Regions from separate parts of the Rhizobium sp. LjRoot98 genome, predicted to be linked through region 2. Evidence: riboswitches for the same ligand, from Rfam matches in the RefSeq annotation. Region 2 holds a riboswitch; the other holds the start of a gene.

Region 1 (3,185 bases), on a different contig from region 2:
ACGCGCCGTTTCCGGATCGAGCGACAGGTTGAACTGGTCTTCCCAGCGGAACTCGAAGCGGGCGCGCGACAAGGCGTCGTCACGCAATTGCGCGGCCGGATGCCCCTTGGCGAGATCGGCGGCGTGGGCGGCGATCTTGTAGGTGATGACGCCGACCTTGACGTCGTTGCGGTCGGGCAGGCCGAGATGCTCCTTCGGTGTGACATAGCAGAGCATCGCCGTACCGAACCAGCCGATCATCGCGGCACCAATGCCTGAGGTGATGTGGTCGTAGCCGGGGGCAATGTCGGTCGTCAGCGGTCCAAGCGTGTAGAATGGCGCTTCGCCGCAGACTTCCAACTGCTTGTCCATGTTCTCTTTGATCTTGTGCATCGGCACATGGCCAGGGCCTTCGATCATGACCTGGCAATCTTTCGCCCAGGCGATCTGGGTCAGTTCGCCAAGCGTTTCCAGTTCGGCAAATTGTGCGGCATCATTCGCATCGGCAATCGAGCCGGGACGCAGGCCGTCGCCGAGCGAGAAGGTCACGTCATAGGCGCGAGCAATGTCGCAAATCTCGTCGAAATGCTCGTAGAGGAAGCTTTCCTTGTGGTGATGAAGACACCACTTGGCCATGATCGAGCCCCCGCGCGAGACGATGCCGGTGACGCGGTTGACGGTGAGCGGGATATAGGCGAGCCGCACCCCGGCATGGATGGTGAAATAATCGACGCCCTGCTCGGCCTGCTCGATCAGCGTATCGCGATAAACCTCCCAATTCAGGTCCTCGGCGATGCCGTTGACCTTTTCCAGCGCCTGATAGAGCGGCACGGTGCCGATCGGGACCGGCGAGTTGCGGATGATCCACTCGCGGATATTGTGGATATTACGGCCGGTCGACAGGTCCATGACGGTATCCGCACCCCAGCGCGTCGCCCAGACCATCTTCTCGACTTCCTCGGCCATCGACGAGGTGACGGCGGAATTGCCGATATTGGCGTTGATCTTCACCAGAAAATTCCGGCCGATGATCATCGGCTCGGATTCCGGGTGGTTGATATTGGCCGGGATGACGGCCCGGCCGCGGGCGATTTCCTGGCGGACGAATTCGGCCGTGACGTGATCGGGAATGCTGGCGCCGAAATTCTCGCCGTCGCGCACCAGCGCACCCTCCGGCGGCTTGCGGCCAAGGTTTTCGCGGATGGCGATATATTCCATTTCCGGGGTGATGATGCCGGCGCGGGCATAGGCGATCTGGGTGACGGCCTTGCCGTTTCTGGCACGCAGGGGATGATTGCGGATCGGAAATTCCGGCGTCAGCCGTTCACCGGTGGCAAATCCGTTGTCTTCCGGTTTGATGTGCCGGCCGTCATAGGCCTCGACATCGCCGCGGGCGGTGACCCAGGCCTGGCGCTGCCGGGGAAGGCCGGCATCGATCGAGACGAGATGGGCCGGATCGGTGTAGGGGCCGGAGGGGTCGTAGACGGAGACGGGTGGTTCGCCAGAGGTCGGGTGCACGGCAATTTCGCGCATGGGAACGCGGATATCCGGGTAGAGTTCGCCCGGAATATGCACCTTGCGGGAGGCCGGCAACGGGCCGGTGGTAACGGTGGGAGTGAGGTTCTTGGCGGCAATAGTCATGGTTGAGGCTCCAAAGTTGGAGACCCAGTCATCAGAGCCGGAATGATGAAAAGACGCTGACGCGAATCCGCACACGGAATCCGAGTCGTCGCAGCGCTTGCACCGTCCCTACGCCAGTATGAACTGGATCAGGTTCAACGGGTCACTGCGCTGCTTGAGGGTGGCAAAAGCCACCGTTCGCGCCAGCAGAATCTCAGCCCCTTGTCGGGACCCCCCTGGTGAATGTGCCAATCTAGGCACAGTTTTGGACGAAGCGTCAAGGGCCGTTTGGTGCGCCGTCGTCCGGCCGCTGCTCTCTGCCCGTCGCAAGACTGTGAAGATGTTCAATGATTACAAGCGCGCCCTCGACAGCGCCGCCCCGGCAAATTATCTATAAAACATGACCTCAGCGAGCGAAGACACGATTGCCAGCCGCATCAGCCGCATCCTGGCCGACAGGATCGTCACCGGACAATTGGACCCGGGTACGAAGCTGCGCCAGGACCATATTGCCGAGGAGTTCGGGACCAGTCATGTGCCCGTGCGCGAGGCTTTCCGGCGGCTGGAGGCGCAGGGGCTTGCGGTCAGCGAGCCACGCCGGGGCGTGCGGGTCGCGTCCTTCGATCTGAAGGAAGTGCGCGAAGTTGCGCAGATGCGCGCTGCGCTTGAGGTTTTAGCCCTTCGCCACGCGGCACCGCATCTGACGCCTGCGATCCTCGATCAGGCTGAAGAAGCGACGGTCGCGGGTGACAATTCCCGCGATGTCCGCTCCTGGGAAGAGGCAAACCGGCGTTTTCACACGCTGATTCTCACGCCCTGCGGCATGCCGCGGCTGCTTGCAGCGATCAGCGATCTGCATGCGGCCAGTGCCCGGTTCCTGTTCGCCAGTTGGCGGTCGGAATGGGAAGTGCGCACCGATCATGATCACCGCGCCATCCTGACCTTTCTGCGTCAGGGCAATATCGAGAACGCCGCTCCTGTCCTCGAGCGTCACGTGCAATGGATAGGCCAGAAGCCCGTCCGTAACGCCTCCGGCGCCACGCGGGATGCCTTCGCCATCGTCGGCTGAGAATTATTTTCCACTTCCTTTTTTCCTGATTTTGACTGCTTTCGGTGCGTCTCTCCGGATCATGGAGGCGCGTGCTGCGGGAATTTTTACGCCATACACCAAAAAGGCGGTTGCGATTCCATGGCTTTGGATAAATTATAGATAATTATTATTTTTAATCTATCATGCTAGGTGGATGATGCTGAGAAACGAAAGTTCTGCCGATTTCCCGATTGAAATGGGTCTTTTAAAGGAAAATTCGCACGATGAAAGCGCCGGAACGGAGCGGCATTCTCTCGTTGATGCAAAAATTATCTATAATTCCCCGTTCAATGATCTGCTGTTCCGGGCGCAATCGGTTCACAGAGAAAACTTCGATCCGAATGCCGTGCAGATCAGCCGGCTCCTGTCGATCAAGACGGGCGGATGCGCCGAGGATTGCGGGTACTGCAGCCAGTCGGCACGCTCTCCGACGGGGCTGAAGGCCTCCCGGCTGATGATGGTGGAAAAGGTGCTGGCGGAAGCGCGCAAGGCCAAG
Region 2 (3,185 bases):
ATCGTTCCCCTGACACTGTTTCGCAACCCGACATTCAGCCTGATGCTGGTGATTTCGCTGGCGAGCGGTGCCGTCGGCATCGGCATGGTCAACTATTTCGCGCTGTATCTGCAGACGACGACGGGGCTGTCGCCGTCGCTGGCTGGCTTGCTGTTCATCATGCTGACCGGCGGTATCGTCTGCGGCTCGCTGACGGCAGGGAGGCTGATTTCGCGCTCGGGCCGCTACAAGCCGTTTGCCATCGTCAGCGCCAGCCTGACGGTTCTGGCCTTGCTCATCTTTACCCAGATTGAGCCCGGTACGCCGCTTTATGTGATTTGCGCGATCATGGCGCTGCATGGCATCGGCATCGGGTTTGGCCAGCAGGTGCCGATCGTCGCGGTGCAGAACATCGCCTCGCGTGGTGATGTCGGGGCGGCGACCGGCGCGGTCACCCTGTCACGGATGGGCGGCGCCTCGATTGCCATCTCGATCTATGGTGCAATCATCGCGGCAGGTCTTGCCCGCGGCGCCACGGCGATCCCGGGTGTTGCCGATATCGAAAAGCTGACGCCGCTGGTGCTGTCGACATTACCGGAGGCGACCCGCCAGCTGGTGGCTGATAGCTATACGGCCGCCTTCCTGCCGCTGTTTTTGACGGCTGGCGGTATCTCGCTGATCTCGCTCATCGCGGCCATCAGCCTGAAAGCGGTAAGGTTGCCGCAGAAGCCGGCGGCATGAGGGGCTGGCCGTCGTCTTTCGGCCGGTACTTCAGCCTTTTTTGCGCCAGTAGTGGTCGGAGATGTTCTGATAATTGGTGATGATCTGGGCGGCGATTTCGGGATTTCCGCCTTCAAGCGTTTCGGGGTCGGCGCCGCATTGCGACAAAAAAAGCTGTTGTTGAGCGGTGGCCGCAAAGTAATCATATGCCGGCGCTTCGTCCTGCGCGCCAATCGAACGCAATTCATTGGCGGTCTGCGTGGTGGCATCCTCGACAGCTTTGTAGATGGCCGCCATCATTGCTTGCTCGGCTCGTACCATTATGCCGCTGATTTTCTGTTCGGCGGGGGTAAGGATGCGGCACGTCTCGGTCATCGGGCGTATCTCCAGTATCACTCTAAATTTCTCAATCAATAAGGCCCCATGTCATGGGATTATGTCCGCTTTGCGGTAATCGGGCGGGGCAACAATCCCCACTTGCCAAGTATTTCGCCCGGGTCTAAACCTCCTCCTGCTCTAACGGGGTGCCGGCCGTTCTTTTATGGAACGTTCGGCTGAGAGGCTATTCAAAAGCCAACCCGAAGAACCTGATCCGGTTTGTACCGGCGGAGGGATTAGACGGCACATTCCAGCGCCCTATTCCCAATTTTGGATTTATGAGGAGGCGCGGATGCGCAAGGCAATCATTCCATTTCTCGCAGCAGCTGCTGCATTCACCATCGCGTTTTCCGCCTCGGCCGAAGACAAGGTGCTGACGGTCTATACCTATGAAAGCTTCACCAGCGAATGGGGGCCCGCCGCCAAGGTGGCGGAAGCCTTCGAAAAGACCTGCGGGTGCAAGGTTTCCTATGTCAGCGTCGCCGATGGTGTCGAACTCCTGACCCGGCTGAAGCTCGAGGGTGCGTCGTCCAAGGCCGATATCGTGCTGGGCCTCGATACCAATCTTGTGTCCGAAGCCAAGGCAACCGGCTTCTTTGCGCCGCATGGCATCGACACCTCGGCCGTCAAGGTTCCCGGTGGTTTCACCGACGATACCTTCGTTCCCTATGATTACGGCCATTTTGCCGTGGTTTATGACACTGAGACGATGAAGGAGCCGCCGAAGAGCCTGAAGGAACTGGTCGAGGGCGATCCGAACCAGAAGATCGTCATCGAGGATCCGCGCACCTCGACGCCGGGGCTTGGCCTGCTGCTCTGGATGAAATCGGTCTACGGCGATGAGGCCGGTGCCGCCTGGGCCAAGCTCAAGGATCGTGTTCTGACCGTCACGCCAGGCTGGTCGGAAGCCTACGGCCTGTTCACCAAGGGCGAAGCGCCGATGGTGCTTTCCTACACCACGTCGCCTGCCTACCATATGGTTGCCGAAAATACAGACCGCTATCAGGCTGCTGCCTTTTCCGAAGGCCACTATATCCAGATTGAAGTCGCCGGCATGACCAAGGCTGCCAAGGACCCGGCGCTCGCCAAGGATTTTCTGACCTTCGTCACCGGCCCTGAATTCCAGTCGATCATCCCGACGACCAACTGGATGATGCCGGTTGCCGCCACCAAGGAACCGCTGCCGGAGGCATTCGGCAAGCTGGTGGCGCCGGAAAAGACGTTTCTGATGTCGTCGGATGAAGTGGCGGCTAACCGCAAGGCCTGGATCGACGAATGGCTGGCTGCGATGAGCAAGAATTAGCACCTCGTTTGGGCAAGGCCTGCCCCTCATCCGGCCTGTCGGCCACCTTCTCCCCGTTGTGACGGGGAGAAGGGATTTGCGGCAAGCTCTGTCATCCCCTCTCCCCGCGTGCGGGGAGAGGGCTAGGGTGAGGGGCCAAGGTTCTCAGGTGGCTGGAGGTCTGGATTGATGAGTGGCTGGCGGCGATGAACAGGAACTGGATGTGCCGGGACGATCATTTCTTCTTCTCCCCAGCGGGGAGAAGTGCCGAGCGACTGCGAGGCGATGAGGGGGCGGTTCGGCACATTCTGAGTGTTTGGCCCCCTCATCCGGCCCTGCGGGCCACCTTCTCCCCGCTGGGGAGAAGAAAGGGCGAGGCGACGCCCGAAAGCAATACGAAGCCATCATGATCAACCGCATGGAACGACGTCTGACACTGACTGCCGGGGCGCTATGCCTCGGTGGCATTGTGCTGTTCGTCTGTCTGGCGGCGGTGGCACTCCTGGCTTTCGACGAGCCGGGATCCGCCAATGACGGCGTGGTGTTCGATGCCTATGTCTGGCGCGTGGCCCGGTTCACGCTGCTGCAGGCGTCGCTTTCGACCGTTCTGTCGATTGTCTTTGCCATTCCGGTGGCGCGGGCCTTGGCGCGGCAGGCGGCGTTCCCCGGCCGTGTCTGGATCATCCGGCTGATGGCGCTGCCGCTGGGGCTGCCGGCGCTCGTGGCAGCTTTGGGACTGATCGGCATCTGGGGACGGCAGGGCGCTTTGAATACCGCGTTGGTGGCCATCGGTCTCGACCAGCCGGTCAGCATCTACGGCCTGTCG

Evidence for each region. Region 2 has a riboswitch for thiamine pyrophosphate ahead of thiB (thiamine ABC transporter substrate binding subunit). Riboswitches for the same ligand answer to the same signal wherever they lie in the genome.
Region 1: linked by a shared signal. The riboswitch ahead of thiC (phosphomethylpyrimidine synthase ThiC) and the one ahead of thiB (thiamine ABC transporter substrate binding subunit) in region 2 are both predicted to bind thiamine pyrophosphate.

The regions. Positions count from the first base shown of each region.
Region 1 covers NZ_CAXUPW020000001.1:1,044,266-1,047,450, reverse strand. Annotated here, with positions in the region: gene thiC (phosphomethylpyrimidine synthase ThiC) at 1-1,620, opposite strand, end outside; TPP riboswitch at 1,708-1,847, opposite strand; gene ACSQ3J_RS05115 (GntR family transcriptional regulator) at 2,000-2,668, shown strand; gene bioB (biotin synthase BioB) at 2,886-3,185, shown strand, end outside.
Region 2 covers NZ_CAXUPW020000003.1:372,560-375,744, forward strand. Annotated here, with positions in the region: gene ACSQ3J_RS13665 (MDR family MFS transporter) at 1-720, shown strand, start outside; gene ACSQ3J_RS13670 (hypothetical protein) at 751-1,074, opposite strand; TPP riboswitch at 1,210-1,330, shown strand; gene thiB (thiamine ABC transporter substrate binding subunit) at 1,370-2,380, shown strand; gene thiP (thiamine/thiamine pyrophosphate ABC transporter permease ThiP) at 2,766-3,185, shown strand, end outside.